Regions from separate parts of the Pseudomonas sp. Eqa60 genome, predicted to be linked through region 1. Evidence: predicted binding sites of a transcription regulator. Region 1 holds the regulator's gene; the other holds the start of a gene.

The links. The regulator sigma-54, encoded in region 1, starts transcription at its own class of promoters, with help from an activator protein. The targets are predictions, from matches to a motif close to ANTGGCATNNANNTTGCTNT.
Region 2: the regulator sigma-54 is predicted to act here: its motif matches at 6,389-6,408, upstream of KI242_RS26905 (pilin).

Annotation. Positions count from the first base shown of each region.
Region 1 is NZ_AP024342.1:1,107,834-1,116,760, forward strand. Features, by position in the region: gene KI242_RS04840 (superoxide dismutase) at 1-589, shown strand, start outside; partial or broken gene KI242_RS04845 (ZIP family metal transporter) at 624-1,516, shown strand; gene KI242_RS04850 (HPr family phosphocarrier protein) at 1,546-1,818, opposite strand; gene rapZ (RNase adapter RapZ) at 1,835-2,692, opposite strand; gene ptsN (PTS IIA-like nitrogen regulatory protein PtsN) at 2,695-3,159, opposite strand; gene raiA (ribosome-associated translation inhibitor RaiA) at 3,172-3,477, opposite strand; gene KI242_RS04870 (RNA polymerase factor sigma-54) at 3,603-5,096, opposite strand; gene lptB (LPS export ABC transporter ATP-binding protein) at 5,279-6,004, opposite strand; gene lptA (lipopolysaccharide transport periplasmic protein LptA) at 6,004-6,549, opposite strand; gene lptC (LPS export ABC transporter periplasmic protein LptC) at 6,536-7,108, opposite strand; gene KI242_RS04890 (HAD family hydrolase) at 7,118-7,642, opposite strand; gene KI242_RS04895 (KpsF/GutQ family sugar-phosphate isomerase) at 7,642-8,616, opposite strand; gene KI242_RS04900 (ATP-binding cassette domain-containing protein) at 8,881-8,927, shown strand, end outside.
Region 2 is NZ_AP024342.1:5,942,448-5,951,374, forward strand. Features, by position in the region: gene KI242_RS26885 (acetyl-CoA C-acetyltransferase) at 1-849, shown strand, start outside; gene KI242_RS26890 (class I SAM-dependent methyltransferase) at 1,090-2,106, shown strand; gene KI242_RS26895 (DUF748 domain-containing protein) at 2,212-5,130, shown strand; gene KI242_RS26900 (BON domain-containing protein) at 5,341-5,697, opposite strand; gene KI242_RS26905 (pilin) at 5,926-6,342, opposite strand; gene KI242_RS26910 (type II secretion system F family protein) at 6,672-7,889, shown strand; gene KI242_RS26915 (A24 family peptidase) at 7,892-8,764, shown strand; gene coaE (dephospho-CoA kinase) at 8,761-8,927, shown strand, end outside.

The sequences.
Region 1 (8,927 bases):
GCCTTACGCCTACGACGCCCTGGAACCGCACATCGATGCGCAAACCATGGAAATCCACTACACCAAGCATCACCAGACCTACATCAACAACCTCAACGCCGCCGTCGAGGGGACCGAATGGGCAGGGTGGGAGGTGGAAAAGCTGGTAGCCAGCGTTCAGCAACTGCCGGAAAAACTGCGTGCTGCGGTGATCAACCAGGGTGGCGGGCATGCCAACCATTCGCTGTTCTGGGCGGTGATGACACCCACCGGTGGCGGTCATCCCCAAGGCGCCCTGGGGCAAGCCATCGAGCAGCAACTGGGTGGTTTCGAGAGCTTCAAGGAAGCCTTCACCAAGGCCGCACTCACCCGTTTCGGCAGTGGCTGGGCCTGGCTCAGCGTGACACCGGAGAAGAAACTGGTGGTGGAAAGCAGCGGTAACCAGGACAGCCCGCTGATGAACGGCAATACGCCGATCCTCGGTCTGGATGTGTGGGAGCACGCCTACTACCTGCGCTACCAGAACCGCCGCCCGGAATACATCAACGCCTTCTACAACGTCATCAACTGGCCGGAAGTCGCTCAGCGCTACCAGGCCGCGATGGCTTGATACCTTTCCATCAAAACAAGATCTAAGGCCGACTATGGGCACTGAAACACTGGCAATCAGCAGCGGGCGAATGTTTCGTTATGCCTTCGGTTCGCTGTTGCTGTTGGCGGGCACGGCGTTGCTGGTGGCTCAAGGGCTGAGCTGGCTGAACCTGGAGCCGCGCTTGCTGCGCGCCTTGCAGGGCGGTTCGATCTGCGCGCTGGGCACGGCGCTGGGGGCGGTCCCGGTGCTGGTGATCCGGCGGATGCCGGTGGCGGTGAGCGACACCCTGCTGGGCTTTGGTGCCGGAGTGATGCTGGCGGCCACGGCATTTTCGCTGATCGTCCCCGGCATCGCTGCGGCCCAGGACCTGGGCTTGTCTGCCTGGGGCTCCAGCGGCCTGATCTGCGCCGGCATCATGCTCGGGGCCTTTGGCCTGTTCCTGGTGGATCTCAAGGTCTCGGGGGCAGCCCGGAGGTGCTGGTGGGCACGCCAGAGCACCCGGTGATTGCCCCGCGTATCTGGCTGTTCGTCTTCGCCATCATTGCCCACAACATTCCTGAAGGGATGGCGGTGGGGGTGTCGGCCGGAGGCGGCATGCCGGATGCGGACAGCCTGGCCATGGGCATTGCCCTGCAGGATGTACCGGAAGGCCTGGTGATTGCCCTGGTATTGGCGGGGGCGGGGATGTCGCGGGTCAAGGCATTCCTGATTGGTGCGGCTTCAGGTCTGGTGGAACCGGTCTTTGCCTTGCTCTGCGCCTGGCTGGTGAGCCTGGCGCAGGTATTGCTGCCCCTGGGCCTGGCCCTGGCGGCGGGGGCGATGCTGCTGGTGGTCACTCATGAAGTGATTCCGGAGTCGCGTCGCAATGGTCATGACAAGCTTGCCAGTCTTGGCCTGTGTATCGGTTTCTGCCTGATGATGGTCATGGATACGGCACTCGCCTGAGAGCCGTATGGTGAGGGGCCCGCCCGGGCCTACTCGCCTTCGTCGAAGAAGTTGTTGATCAGTGCCACCAGCGCATCCATCGCTTCCTGTTCCTGCTCGCCTTCGGTCTTCAGGTGGATCCTGGTGCCCTTGCCGGCGGCCAGCATCATCATGGCCATGATGCTTTTGCCATCGACCATGGAATCCGGGGTCCTGCCGGCGCGGATCTGGCAGGGAAACTGCCCGGCCACGCCGACGAACTTGGCCGAGGCACGGGCATGCAGGCCCAGTTTATTGATGATCTCGATTTCCAGAGCTGGCATCGCGGGGTAGATCCTTTCAGCTAAGGTCGCGGTGGCGAACCTGGACGTTCTTCAGGGATTTTTGCAGGACCTGGCCCAGGCGCTCGGTCAGGTACACGGAGCGGTGGTGCCCGCCGGTGCAGCCGATGGCGATGGTCACATAGGCGCGGTTGCTGGCGGCAAAGCGTGGCAGCCATTTGAGCAGGTAGCTGGAGATGTCCTGGAACATTTCCTCGACATCGGGTTGCGCCGCCAGATACTCGGCCACGGGCGCATCCAGGCCTGATTGGGCGCGCAACTCGGGCTTCCAATACGGGTTGGGCAGGCAGCGCACGTCGAACACCAGGTCTGCATCTACCGGCATGCCGCGCTTGAAGCCGAAGGACTCCACCAGGAACGCGGTACCGGGTTCCGGCTGGTTCAACAGTCGCAGCTTGATGGTGTCGCGCAGCTGGTAAAGGTTCAGGTTGGTGGTGTTGACCTTGAGATCGGCCAGGTCGACGATCGGCCCCAGCAGTTGGGTTTCATCGTGGATGGCTTCGGCCAGGGAGCGGTTGGCGCTGCTCAGCGGGTGGCGCCGACGGGTCTCGGAGAAGCGCTTGAGCAGGGTCTCTTCGTCGGCATCCAGGTACAGCACATCGCACTGGATATGCCGGCTGCGCACTTCTTCCAGCAATTCGGGGAATCGCGACAGATGACTGGGCAGGTTGCGGGCATCGATGGACACCGCCACCAGCGGTTGCGCCAGTTCGGTGTGGATCAACGCACGTTCAGCCAGTTCCGGCAGCAAGCCGGCTGGCAGGTTGTCGATGCAGTAGTAGCCGTGGTCCTCGAGAACATCGAGGGCGGTGCTTTTACCTGAGCCGGAGCGGCCGCTGACGATGATCAAACGCATGATTACTGACCGTTTTGCTCGTCCAGAACGACCTGATACAAGGCTTCGTTGCTGGTGGCGCTGCGCAGCCGGTCACGGACTTCCTTGCGATCGAGCATGCTGGCGATCTGCCGGAGCAGTTCCAGGTGTGCATCGGTCGCGGCTTCCGGAACCAGCAGGACGAACAGCAGGTCGACCGGTGCGCCATCGATGGCGTCGAAATCGATCGGAGCGTCCAGGTGCATCAGCGCACTGATGGGCGACTCGCAGCCTTTGAGGCGGCAGTGGGGAATGGCGATGCCGTTGCCAAAACCGGTGGAACCGAGTTTTTCACGGGCAATCAGGCTCTCGAAGACATCCTGCATCTCCAGATCAGGCACTTCACGGCTGATCAGGTTGGCAATTTGTTCGAGGGCGCGTTTTTTACTGCCGCCCGGCACGTTCACCAGGGAACGGCCGGGGGTCAGGATGCTTTCAAGTCGGATCATGGGAGGGGAGTGTTAGCGACCCGTGCCTTGGAGAAGGTGGAGTTGCTTTTCCTTATGCTTTTTCAGTTGGCGGTCAAGCTTGTCCGTGAGCAGGTCGATTGCGGCATACATATCGTCATGTTCTGCGTTGGCAACGACCTCCCCACCGTGGATGTGCAGGGTGGCTTCGATTTTCTGCTTCAGCTTCTCGACAGCCATGGTGACCTGCACATTGGTAATCTTGTCGAAGTGCCTCTCCAGCCGGTCGAGTTTTTCGCCGATGTAGACGCGCAGGGGTTCAGTCACTTCGAGTTGGTGTCCACTGATGTTGACTTGCATACAGCTTCTCCTTCGTTGCCAGTGCATAACGCGGCAGGCTGGGTTGCCTGCCACCTAGACTACGTTTGAAAACGACACCGGGCCCTTTTCAAACACACTCTGAAACGCTGTGGCCAGCCCTGCGGCTACATCAACCGCTTACGTTCGCTGGAAGGCGCGATCCCAAGGGATTCGCGGTACTTGGCGACGGTACGACGGGCTACCTGAATGCCTTGTGCCTCCAGTAAACCAGCGATCTTGCTGTCACTCAACGGCTTTTTCTGATTTTCCGCGGCCACCAATTTTTTGATGATCGCGCGGATCGCCGTGGACGAGCATTCACCGCCTTCCGAAGTGCTGACGTGGCTGGAGAAAAAGTATTTCAGCTCATATATGCCCCGTGGGGTATGCATGAATTTTTGCGTGGTCACCCGGGAAATCGTCGATTCGTGCATGCCCACCGCCTCGGCGATATCGTGCAGAACCAGCGGCTTCATCGCTTCATCGCCATATTCGAGAAAGCCGCGCTGGTGCTCGACGATCTGGGTGGCGACCTTCATCAGGGTTTCATTGCGGCTTTGCAGGCTCTTGATGAACCAGCGGGCTTCCTGCAACTGGTTGCGCATGAAGGTGTTGTCGGCGCTGGTGTCGGCGCGGCGTACAAAACCGGCGTACTGGGCGTTGACCCGCAGGCGCGGCACGGATTCCTGGTTCAGTTCCACCAGCCAGCGTTCGTTGTCCTTGCGCACTATGACGTCCGGGACCACGTATTCGGCTTCGCTGGATTCGATCTGCGAACCGGGACGGGGGTTGAGGCTCTGCACCAGCTCGATGACCTGGCGCAGCTCATCTTCCTTGAGCTTCATGCGCCGCATCAGCTGGCTATAGTCGCGGTTGCCCAGGAGGTCGATGTAGTCACTGACCAGGCGCTGGGCCTCGCCCAGCCAGGGCGTTTTCGCCGGCAGCTGGCGCAGTTGCAGCAACAGGCACTCGCCCAGGTTGCGGGCGCCGATGCCCGCAGGTTCGAATTGCTGGATGCGGTGCAGGACGGCTTCTATCTCGTCCAGTTCGATGTCCAGTTCCGGATCGAAGGCTTCGAGGATCTCCTCGAGGGTTTCGTCCAGGTAGCCCTGATTGTTGATGCAGTCGATCAGGGTCACGGCAATCAGGCGGTCGGTGTCCGACATCGGCGCCAGGTTCAGTTGCCAGAGCAGGTGGCTCTGCAGGCTCTCGCCCGCCGAAGTGCGGGTGGTGAAGTCCCACTCGTCGTCATCGCTGCTGGGCAGGCTGCTGGCGCTGGTCTGGTAGACGTCTTCCCAGGCGGTGTCGACCGGCAGTTCGTTGGGGATGCGCTCGTTCCACTCACCGTCCTCGAGGTTGTCCACCGTGGGGGCGGTTTCCTGGTAGGAGGGCTCCTGGATCTCGGTATTGGGTTTGGACTCGGTGTTGTCGGCCAGGGGGTCGCTGTTGTCGAAGTCGTCGCCTTCTTCCTGGCGTTCGAGCATCGGGTTGGACTCCAGGGCTTCCTGGATTTCCTGTTGCAGGTCCAGGGTCGACAATTGGAGCAGGCGGATGGCCTGTTGCAGCTGCGGTGTCATCGTCAGCTGCTGGCCCATTCTAAGGACTAGCGATGGTTTCATGGCAGGGGCTTAACACCTTATTTGCCGGCGCACATGCGCCATCCACTACAGGGCGCCGGAGCGCCAAACATAAGCAAATTATATGCCTGAAACTGAAGTGTTTGCCTAGAGCGCTGTAACAATAAAGTTTGTAGGGTTTTATTGTTCCCGGCGCCCTGGCGTCCAGCCCAACACATCAGCCCTTACAGGCGGAACTCATGGCCCAGATAGACTTCCTTGACCAGTTCGTTGGCCAGGATGGTCTCGGAGTCGCCTTCGGCGATCAGTTGCCCGTCGTTGACGATGTAGGCGGTCTCGCAGATGTCCAGGGTTTCCCGGACGTTGTGGTCGGTAATCAGCACCCCGATGCCCTTGGCCTTGAGGTGGTGGATGATCTGCTTGATATCGCCCACCGAGATCGGGTCGACACCGGCGAAGGGTTCGTCCAGCAGGATGAACTTGGGCGCGGTGGCCAGGGCCCGGGCGATCTCCACGCGGCGCCGCTCACCACCGGACAGGCTCATGCCGAGGTTGTCGCGGATGTGGTTGATGTGGAATTCCTGCAGCAGGCTTTCCAGTTCCTGGCGACGGCCGGCCTTGTCGAGCTCCTTGCGGGTCTCGAGGATGGCCATGATGTTGTCGGCCACCGACAGCTTGCGAAAGATCGAGGCTTCCTGGGGCAGGTAGCCGATACCGGCGCGTGCGCGGCCGTGCATCGGTTGGTGGCTGACATCCAGGTCGTCGATCAGGACGCGGCCCTGATCGGCCTGGACCAGGCCGACGATCATGTAGAAGCAGGTGGTCTTGCCGGCGCCGTTGGGGCCGAGCAGGCCGACGATCTGACCGCTGTCGATGGACAGGCTGACATCACGCACGACCTGGCGGCTCTTGTAGCTCTTGGCCAGATGCTGAGCTTTCAGAGTTGCCATTACTGGGCCTTTTGCTCGTCGGTTTTCTTTTTCGGCTGGATGACCATGTCGATCCGCGGACGCGGCGCGGTAACCGAGCTGCCATTGGCGCGACCGGCGTTGGCAACCTGCTTGACGGTGTCGTAGACGATCTTCTCGCCTTCGGTGGTATTACCGTCGTTGATGACCTTGGCCTTGTCGATCAGCACGATGCGGTTCTGCTGGGCATGGTACTGGATGGTCACGGCGTAGGCCTGGACCGGTTTCGGGTCGGTCTGCTTCTGCAGTTGCTCGAAGTAGGCGAGGTTGCCCACCGAGGTCACCACGTCGATTTCACCGGTCTTGGACCGGGTGATGGTCACGGTGTTGCCGGTGATCTTCATCGAGCCCTGGGTGATGATGACATCGCCCTTGTAGGTGGCCACGCCGTTCTTGTCGTCCAGCTGGGCGTCGTCGGCCTGGATGCGGATCGGCTGTTGGCTATCGTTCGGCAGAGCCCAGGCGCTCACGCTTCCCAGTGCTGCGCCCAGACTGAGCAAAATAGGGAGGGTTTTAACGAGCCTCATACTGTCCTCTTACGTTCGATAGCAGGTTCATCCTGCCGTCTTTCAAATACGCTTTCATTCCCTTGGCCGTAGTCACGCCGCCGGCGCCGTCGATTCTAACGGCTTGCTCGGTCTGCGCATATTGCTTCTGCGGGAATACTGTCATGCGGGTCGTGGTGATCAGCAGGTTGCGGTTGTGCTCGTCGGTGCGGGAAACCCGTACCGAATCGATCAGCTCGACCTCGGTGCCGTCCGGGTTGACCTCGCCGCGTTCGCTCTGGACATGCCAGGGGAACGTGGTGCCACGGTACATCTGCAGGTCCGGCTTGGTCAGCAGGGTCACTTCGCTGGCCTTGACGTGCTCGACCTTGTCCGAGGTCATTTCGTACTGCAGTTTGCCGTCGGGCAGGTACTGCACGCTGCGGGCGTTGATCACGTAGTAGTCAATGGCGCTTTCGTCGACCTGGGCCACCGGCTTGTCGAGGAAGCGTTCCGGGCTGATGTTCCAGTAACCGACCGCTGCGAACAGCAGGGCGATGGTCCCGAAGATCAGGATGTTGCGAATCTTTTTGCTCAGCATGGGAAGGCTCTATAAGTAAGCGGCATTGGCTGCTTCAAGGCGGTCCTGGGCACGCAGGATCAGTTCGCAGAACTCGCGGGCGGCACCTTCGCCGCCGCGGGCCACCGTGACGCCGTGGGCGTGTTCGCGGACAAACGCTGCGGCATTGGCCACCGCCATGCCCAGCCCCACGCGGCGGATCACCGGCAGGTCGGGCAAATCGTCGCCCAGATAGGCGACCTGTTCATAGCTTAGGCCCAGTTGGCCAAGAAGCTCGTCCAATACCACCAGCTTGTCTTCGCGGCCCTGGTACAGGTGGGGAATCCCCAGGTTCTTGGCCCGGCGCTCTACCACCGGGGTCTTGCGCCCGCTGATGATCGCCGTCTGTACGCCGGCTGCCATGAGCATCTTGATGCCCTGGCCGTCCAGGGTGTTGAAGGTCTTGAACTCGCTGCCGTCTTCGAGGAAGTACAGGCGCCCGTCAGTCAGCACGCCGTCGACATCGAATACCGCCAGCTTGATGTTTTTACCGCGTTGCAGCAGGTCGGCACTCATCACATCACTCCCGCGCGCAGCAGATCGTGCATGTTCAAGGCGCCGATTGGCCGGTCTTCCTTGTCCACCACCACCAGGGCGCTGATCTTGTGGTCTTCCATGATTTTCAGGGCTTCGGCGGCCAGCATGTCGGCACGTGCGGTCTTGCCATGAGGGGTCATCACCGAATCGATGGTGGCATGGTGTATATCGATGGCCCGATCCAGGGTGCGACGCAGGTCGCCGTCGGTGAAGATCCCGGCCAGGCGGCCGTCGGCCTCCAGGATCACGGTCATGCCCAGGCCCTTGCGGGTCATTTCCATGAGCGCGTCCTTGAGCAGGGTGCCGCGTTGCACCTGGGGCAGATCGCTGCCTTCGTGCATGACGTTCTCCACCTTGAGCAGCAGGCGACGGCCCAGGGCACCACCCGGGTGGGAGAAGGCAAAGTCCTCGGCAGTGAAGCCCCGGGCTTCCAGCAGCGCCACGGCCAGGGCGTCGCCCATGACCAGGGCGGCGGTGGTCGAGGAGGTCGGTGCCAGGTTCAGCGGGCAGGCTTCGTGCTCGACGTGGACGTTGAGGTTGACATCAGCCGCCTTGGCCAGCGGCGACTCGGGGTTGCCGGTGAGGCTGATCAACTGGATGCCCAGACGCTTGATCAGGGGCAGCAGGGTGACGATTTCGTTGGTGGAGCCGGAGTTGGAGAGGGCCAGGATTACGTCATCGCGGGTGATCATGCCCATGTCGCCATGGCTGGCTTCGGCAGGATGGACGAAGAAGGCCGTGGTCCCGGTGCTGGCCAGGGTAGCGGCAATCTTGTTGCCGACGTGCCCGGACTTGCCCATGCCGACCACCACTACGCGGCCTTTGCTGGCCAGAATCATCTCGCAAGCGCGTACGAAATCTGCGTCGATATGGGGCAGCAAGCCTTCTACTGCCTGTAGTTCGAGGCGGATGGTGCGTTGTGCTGATTGAATCAGGTCGCTGGATTGGCTCATGTCTGAAATCGTATAGCCCGATGAAAAGGCGGCGATTATAGCGGTAATGAACAAATCCCTCACGCAAGTTCGTCAGGCTTTGTCTGCCGGGCGTGAGGAAAGTCTGGTTTTTGCCTGTCGTCGACCTGAACGGGGGTGGCGTCGGCCTTGGGGGCTCCGTATCAGCAGTGATATAGTTCGCCGCCAGTTCGGCCTGCCCAGGGGCATGTACTCCCGGCAGGGAGCCAAGCGTCCGAGTGATAGGCTGCATCGCAAGGAGTTTAGATGAGTGCCGATAACGCCTACGCGGTCGAGCTGAAGGGACTGTCCTT
Region 2 (8,927 bases), 2.1 Mb from region 1:
ATCGCCGGCGGCCAGGAAAACATGAGCCTGTCCAACTACGTGCTGCCCGGCGCCCGCACCGGCCTGCGCATGGGCCACAGCCAGATGGTCGACTCCATGATCAGCGACGGCCTGTGGGATGCCTTCAACGACTACCACATGGGCATCACCGCCGAGAACCTGGTGGAGAAATACGGCATCAGCCGTGAAGCCCAGGACGCCTTCGCCGCCGCTTCCCAACAGAAAGCCGCGGCGGCCATCGAGGCCGGGCGCTTTGTCGACGAGATCACCCCGATCCAGATTCCCCAGCGCAAGGGCGAGCCGCTGACCTTCGCCACCGACGAACAGCCGCGCCCCGGCACCACCGCCGAGGCCCTGGCCAAGCTCAAGCCGGCGTTCAAGAAAGACGGCAGCGTCACCGCCGGCAACGCCTCGGCGCTGAACGACGGCGCTGCCGCGGTGATGCTGATGAGCGCCAGCAAGGCCCGGGCCCTGGGCCTGCCGGTGCTGGCAAAAATTGCCGCCTACGCCAACGCCGGCGTCGACCCGGCGATCATGGGCATCGGCCCGGTCTCGGCCACCCGCCGCTGCCTGGACAAGGCCGGCTGGACCCTGGACCAGCTGGACCTGATCGAAGCCAACGAAGCCTTCGCCGCGCAGTCGCTGTCGGTGGCCCAGGAACTGGAATGGGACGCCAGCAAGGTCAACGTCAACGGCGGTGCGATCGCCATCGGCCACCCGATTGGTGCATCGGGCTGCCGGGTGCTGGTGACCCTGCTGCATGAAATGATCAAGCGTGATGCCAAAAAGGGCCTGGCGACCCTGTGCATCGGCGGCGGCCAGGGCGTGGCCCTGGCGATCGAGCGCTAACCTCCGCGCAAAACCGCCCTCCTTGTAGGAGCTGGCTTGCCAGCGAAGGTGCCCGTGAGAGCGCTTTCGCCAGCAAGCTGGCTCCTACAGGCAAGGCGCGTGCACGATCGCCTTCGCCAGCAAGCTGGCTCCTACGGGCAAGGCGTGCGCATGATCGTCTTTGCCGGCAAGCTGGCTCCTACAACGGACGGGACGCTGGTAAACTGCCGCGCCTCACTCCTCAGCTCCAAGGCGCTCCGCATGTCCTCCTTGAATCAGGCGCTGCGCGCCGCTCTCGATCACCGCCAGGACCTGCTCGCCGAGCTGCATCAGCAAGGCACCGACTGCTATCGCCTGTTCCACGGCAGCCAGGAGGGTGCCGGCGGCCTGACCATCGACCGCTATGGCCCGCAATTGCTGGTACAGAGCTTTCACCAGACGCTGGAACGCGACGCCCTGCTGCAACTGCACGACAGCATCAATCAGCATCTGAACCTGTCGACCCTGCTGGTCTACAACGACCGCTCCCGGGGCAACTCGCGGATCGACCGCGAAGACTCGGTGTACCGCGCCGAAGAGGCTGCCCTCGAGGACCTGGTTGGCCACGAATGGGGCCTGAATTACCGCGTGCGTGGACGCCACGCCGGGCAGGACCCACTATTGTTTCTCGACCTGCGCAACGCCCGTGGCTGGGTCAAGCAACACAGCGCGGGTAAAAGCGTGCTCAACCTCTTCGCCTACACCTGTGGCGTAGGCCTCAGCGCCGCAGCTGGCGGCGCGCGCGAGGTGTGCAACCTGGACTTCGCCGAGGGCAACCTGGCCGTCGGACGGGAGAACGGCCAGCTCAACCCGCAATTGCCACAGATGCAGTTCGTGCAGTCGGACTATTTCCCGGCCATCCGCCAACTGGCGGGCCTGCCCATCAGCCAGCGCCGCGGGCAGAAACTGCCCAGCTATCCGCGCCTTGAACAGCGCCAGTACGACCTGGTACTGCTGGACCCGCCAGCCTGGGCCAAGAGCGCCTTCGGTACGGTCGACCTGCTGCGTGATTACCAGAGCCTACTCAAGCCGGCACTGCTGGCCACCGCCGAAGACGGCGTGCTGATCTGCTGCAACAACCTGGCCAAGGTCTCGATGCCGGACTGGCGTGAACAAGTATTGCGCTGCGCCGAGAAGGCCGGGCGTCCGGTGCGCGACTGCCAGGTCTTGGTACCCGCCGTGGACTTCCCTTCCCAAGACGGGCAACCCCCACTGAAAACCTTGATCCTGCAACTTTGACCAAGAGCAGGAAATCTGAACAATCCTGAAGACTGGAGTGGTTTCGGAACCGTAAACGCGTGCCATACTCCAAGGCACTTCCGATTCAGATAGATGAAGCCTCGCATGACCAAAGGATTGATTCGCGCTCTTTGCGCCTTGTTGACCGCTCTCGCCCTTTACAGTCTGCTGGGCTTTCTGATTCTGCCGGGCATTGCCTTGCGGGTGGCCAACCAGCAATTGGCCAACTACGCCACCACCCCAGCCCATATCCAGCGCATCGAGCTCAATCCCTTCAGCCTGGAGCTGACCCTCTGGGGCCTGAGCATCGGTGAACCTGGCAAGGAGCAGATCGCCTTCGATCGCCTCTACGCCAATCTGCAATTGGACAGCCTGTGGAAACGTGCGCTGCACCTGGCGGATGTCGAGCTGGACCAGCCCAAGACCGAAATCCTCTTCGACAAGGAAGGCAAGCTCAACCTCCTGGCCCTGTTCAAGCTGCCGGCCAGCGAACCGACCCCAAGCGACCCCAACGCCAAACCCTTCCCGGTACGCATCGAACGCATCAATCTGGCCGGCGGCTACCTGCATTTCCAGGACCTGCGCCCCAGCGAACCCATCGAATTCCTCTACAACAAGCTCGATTTTGAGCTGAAGAACCTCAGTACCCTGCCGGACGACAGCGCCGACATGACGCTGGTGGCCACCGGCCCCGAGGGCGGGCAGATCGACTGGAGCGGCAACTTCAGCGTGACGCCGCTGACCTCCGAAGGCACCTTGAAAGTCACCGACGGCAAGATGAAAGCCTGGTGGCCCTATGTGCGCGATGCGGTGCCGCTGGTGCTGGAAGACGGCGTGGTCAACCTCAGTACCCACTACAAATTCAGCCTGACCAAGGAAACCGAGCTGCTGCTGGACAACACCTCCATCAGCGTCGCGCCCTTTGCCATCAAGGCCCCGGACGGTCGCCCACTGGCGCGTCTGGAGCGCCTGGACGTCAGCGAAACCACAGTCGACCTGGCCAAGCAGCACGTGATTGTCGGCAAGGTCCGCAGCCAAAAGCTCGAAACCTGGGCCGCCCTTGAAGCCGACGGCCAGTTGGACTGGCAAAAGCTCTTCGCCAGTCAGCCGGCCAAACCGGCGCCAAAACCCGAGCCGGCCGCCGCCGACGCCCCCAAGGAACCGGCAGTACCGAGCAAACCCTGGCAGGTGCTGCTCAAGGACGTGCAACTGCGCAACTACCAGGTGCACCTGGCCGATCGCAAGGCCAAGCCCGCCGTAGCCCTGGAGCTGGGGCCGCTGAACCTGGACCTGCAGAACTTCGACAGCCTCAACCAGTCGCCCTTCACCCTCAAGCTCGATACTGGCCTGGGCAAACAAGGCAAGGTCAACGCCACTGGCGAGGTCAACCTCAACCCCGTCAGCGCCAAACTCAAGGTGCAGACCCGGGACATCGACCTGCGCGTCGCCCAGTCCTATATCAGCCCGTTCATCCGCCTGGAACTGCGCAGCGGCATGCTCGGCAGTGACCTGGCAGTGGACCTGAAGAAAGTCGAACCCCTGACTTTCAGCGTCACCGGCCGGGCCAATGTGGACCAGTTGCACACCCTGGACACCCTCAAGACCCGCGACTTCGTGAAATGGAAACAAGTGGTGGTCGAAGGCCTGAACTATCAGCACGGTGACAGCCTGACCATCAGCCGGGTCAACCTGATGCAGCCCTATGCACGCTTCATCATCAACGATGACCGCACCACCAATATCGACGACCTGCTGATTCCACAACCACCCAGCAGTGGTGGCAAATCCTCGACGAAGTCCGAGCCCAGCTCAAGCAAGCCCCTGGGCATCCACATCGGTGAAATCGCCATCAACGACGGTTCGGCGAACTTCGCCGACCTGAGCCTGACGCCTAACTTCGCTACCGCCATCCAGCAGCTCAACGGCCATGTCGGCACCATCGACAGCCGCCAGGCCAAGCCGGCAGACGTGGACGTCAAGGGCAAGGTCGACCGCTATGCGCCGGTGACCATCAAGGGCAGCGTCAACCCGTTCGATCCGATGGCCGCCCTGGATATCGCCACCAGCTTCAAACGAGTTGAACTGACCACCCTGACCCCCTACTCCGGGAAATTCGCCGGTTTCCGCATCCGCAAGGGCCGGCTCAACCTCGACCTGCACTACATGATCACCAAGGGCCAGCTCAAGGCCGAGAACAAACTGGTGGTCGAGCAGTTGCAACTGGGGGAAAAGGTCGACAGCCCGGACGCCGTGGATCTGCCGATCCGCCTGGCAGTGGCCTTGCTGAAAGATACGGACGGCAAGATCTCCATCGAGCTGCCTATCTCCGGTGATTTGAACAACCCGCAGTTCAGCGTGATGCCGATTGTCTGGCAGACCCTGCGCAATCTGGTGCTGCGCGCCGCCCAGGCACCCTTCAAGTTCATTGGCGGGCTGGTCAGCGGTGGTGGCTCGGAAGACCTGAGCAACGTGTCCTTCGCTCCAGGCTCCAGCGACCTGAGCAAGGAATCCGAGTCGGCCCTGACCACCCTGGCCAAGGCGCTCAAGGAGCGTCCGACCCTGCGCCTGGAAATCGAAGGTACCAGCGCCCAGAGCAGTGACGGCCCGCTGATCGCCGAGCAGCGGCTGGAGCGCGAATACCAGTACAACTACTACAAGATCCTCCAGCGCCGCGGTGACAAGGTCCCCGCCCAGGCGTCCCTGCTGCAGGTTCCCGAGGGCGAAAAAGCCCCTCTGCTGGAAGGCATCTACCGCACCCGCCTGAAACAGCAGCCGCCGGCGGAATGGACCCAGCTCAGCCGCGACGAACGCAGCGCCAAGCTGCGTGAAGGTTTGATCAAGTTCTGGAGCAGCAGCGACGTGCTGTTGCGACAACTGGGTCAGGAGCGCGCCAGCAGCATCAAGGACTTCCTGGTGGACAAGGGCCAACTGGCCGACGACCGGGTCTACTTCATCGATGCCAACCTGGGCCAGGCCGAAAGCGATGGCCGGGTCGTCACCCCGCTGCACCTGGACAGCGAATAAACCTCTCGCGCCGGGCTCCACCCAGCCCGGCCGGTATCTCCTGCAGCGCCTGCCTGGCGCCCACAATAGAACAGGCCCCGACACTCAGTGCCGGGGCCTGTAATGATCACTTCCCTGTGATCTTCCGCATGAACCCTTTTGAGAAGCGGCAGACGTATCACTCGGCTCGTCTACCGCACCCTCTCCCTGTCCAGGCGAGAAGCGTGAGTGTTACTCGGCTTTCAGGCCGTCAGCAGAAACTGCCTTGACGCCTTTGATTTTCTTGGTGATGGCCACGGCGGTAGCTTTCTGAGCCTCGGTTACCGCAACAGTGGACGACAGCGAAACAACGCCCTTGTTGGTTTCAACCTTGATGTCGGTGCCAGGAATGCCTTTCTCGGTTACCAGATCGCTTTTCACTTTGGTGGTGATCCAGGTATCGGAGGTGGCCTCTTTGGCCTTGGTCACTTCACCGGCAGCCACCACCATGGGCGACTGGGTGTTTTGAGTGGTCTGCGCAAATGCTGCGTTAGCCATGGTCAGGGTCAGAGCGGTAGCAGTTGCGGCAGCGATAGCGAACTTCTTCATACGAGTAACTCCTGTTCTTTAAGAAAGCCTGCGCCGTGTCCTGGCAACAGGGTTATGAGGGATATTGCAGGTGCTGTGCCAAGTCTGGGAGCCTATAAATATTCATAAAAATCAATAAGTTATAAAATCCAAAATAATTCGGCATCATGCAAAATGCATGACTGCCCGCCAATCTGCATGCAAGTTGCGGCTTTTTCAGCGCGGCCTGGCCAATCGTGAAAAGCCTCCTCAAGCCCCCTCCGCACCACAGCCTTTGGGCGCATAGTCGGCCTCCACAGTGGTGGTGCATGTCCATCCTGAAGTCGCCGAACGGGTCAGGGTCAGGGTCTTGTTCAGCACCGGCCCCGGCGCATTGAGCAGGGTGCAGCCAATGCTTCCTTCACCGGTGGCCGCCGTCCCGCCGGCACTCATCCGGCAGTTGGCGGTCTGGGCCGTGCCCCCGGCCAGGGCCAGGGTCGGATCGGTCCCCTGGTTCAGCAGATCCTCGACGTTGACCTTCAGGGCCGACGCCTCGGCCAGGGCGGCAATCACCTTGGCCCGCGCCTGGTACTTGGCATACATCGGCATCGCCACGGTGGCGAGGATGCCGATGATGGCTACCACCACCAGCAATTCGATCAGGGTAAAACCGGATTGATGTTTCATGGGTTGCCTCCTGGCATGGACGAATGTTGCATGAGCACAAAGGCGTGAAGCACAGCCTGTGCCAGGGGATAACCCACGGATTACGTGGCCTGCAGGCGCGATAGCCCATGGCCTTGAGCGCAAGGAGTCGCACAAACTGACAAATTTCGTCAGCCCCTGCCCCTCTCGGGCAGCGCCTCGCCAGCTAGGCTTGGACAGGTGCATGGCGACCCGACAGTCGGCTCGCGCCCCCACCAAGGAACGTCCGGGGGTCAGGGTGATCTATCACCCGTTCGAACACAGCAGGGCGCTTGCGCCTCCCTATCCACCCTTGCACCAAGGATCGAACCATGGCGGTAAAAGCACCCGCGACCAGTGTCTATCTCTGGCACGGCACCGACAGCCAGGGCCGCCCCCTCACCGGAGAACTCAGCGCCGCGACCCCGGCCCTGATCAGGGCGCAATTGCGCAGACAGGGCATCACCCCAACCCGAGTCCGACGCAAACCCAAGGGCTGGCTGCGCCTGCATCAGCGAGTAGGGGCACGGGACATTGCCCTGCTCACCCGGCAGTTGGCCACGCTGATGCAGGCCGGGGTGCCGCTGCTGCAATCCTTCGACATCATTGCCGAAAGTTTCGAGCATCCGCAGATGCGTCAACTGCTGGCCAGCCTCAAGCGCGACATCGAGGCCGGCTCCAGCCTGGCCACGGCATTGCGCAGACAGCCGCGCCACTTCGACCCGCTGTACTGCAACCTGGTGGACGCCGGCGAGCAGGCCGGCGCCCTGGATACCCTGCTGGAAAGAGTCGCCACCTATAAGGAAAAGAGCGAGAACCTGAAGGCGCGGCTGAAGAAAGCCATGGTCTATCCCTTGGCGGTGATCGGCGTGGCGGTCGTGGTCAGCAGCATCCTGCTGCTCAAGGTGGTCCCCCAGTTCCAGAGCTTGTTCGCCGGTTTCAATGCCGAGCTGCCACTGCTCACCCAGTGGGTCATCGCTCTGTCACATTTCATCCAGCAGCAGGGGGCGCTGCTGCTGGCTGCCGGTGTGCTGGGCGGGCTCGCAGCGCGCCTGGCCTATCAGCGCTCCCCGAGCTTGCGTGACCGCCTGGATGTCGGCCTTTTGCACATGCCCCTGGCCGGGCCACTGCTGCATAAATCCGCGGTGGCCCGCTACGCACGGACCCTGGCCACCACCTTCGCCGCCGGCGTTCCCCTGGTACAGGCCCTGGATTCAGTGGCCGGAGCCAGCGGCAACCCTGTCTTCAGGCAAGCGGTGCAACGGATCCGCCAGCAGGTCGCCGCCGGCATGCAATTGAACTTTGCCATGCGCGCCAGCGGCGTCTTCCCGACCATGGCGATCCAGATGACCGCCATCGGCGAAGAGTCCGGAACCCTGGATCATCTGCTGGAAAAAGTCGCGATCCATTACGAGGTCGAGGTGGACAACCTGGTGGACAGCCTGACCAGCCTCATGGAGCCGTTGATCATGGTGGTCCTGGGGGGTATCGTCGGCGCCCTGGTGGTTGCCATGTACCTGCCTATCTTCCAACTCGGTACAGCGATCTGAACATGCCCCTGACTGACGCCCTCACTCTCTACCCCATGGCATTCGTGGCTGCGGCCCTGGTATTGGGCCTGATCGTCGGCAGCTTTCTCAACGTGCTGGTGTGGCGCCTGCCGAAAATGCTCGAACGCGACTGGCGAGCCCAGGCCCGCGACGTGCTGGGGCTGGAGCCGGAACCAGTGACTGCGCCCTATAACCTGATGCTGCCGCGCTCCCAGTGCCCGCACTGTGCGCAGGCAATCCGCCCCTGGGAAAACATTCCGCTGCTCAGTTACCTGTGGCTGCGTGGCCGCTGCGCCCACTGCAATAGCTCCATCAGCCCGCGCTACCCGTTGACCGAACTGGCTTGCGGGCTGATCTCGGGTTTTATCGCCTGGCACTTCGGCTTCGGCTGGGCGGCCGGGCTGATGCTGATCCTCAGTTGGGGGCTGCTGGCAATGAGCCTGATCGACGCCGATCACCAGTTGCTGCCGGATGTGCTGGTGCTGCCACTGTTGTGGCTGGGGCTGATCGCCAACAGTTTCGGCCTGCTGATCAGCCTGGAGGATGCGCTGTGGGGGACGGTGATCGGCTACCTGTTCCTGTGGTCGGTGTTCTGGCTGTTCAAGCTGCTGACCGGCAAGGAGGGCATGGGCCACGGTGATTTCAAGCTGCTGGCCCTGTTCGGGGCCTGGGGCGGCTGGCAGATCCTGCCGCTGACCCTGCTGCTGTCATCCCTGTTGGGGGCGATTCTCGGCACGATCCTGCTGCGCCTGCGCCGGGAAAAGACCTCGACGCCAATCCCCTTTGGACCCTTTCTGGCCATTGCCGGCTGGATTGCCTTGCTCTGGGGTGGTCAAATAACCGACTTCTATCTGCAGTTTGTCGGTTTCCAATGACTCGCTCCGTTAACACACCCTGGACCCTCGGCCTGACCGGCGGCATCGGCAGCGGCAAAAGTGCCGCCGCCCAGCACTTCATCGACCTGGGGGTACATGTGATCGATGCCGATCATGCCGCCCGCTGGGTAGTGGAGCCCGGCCGCCCGGCCCTGGAACAGAT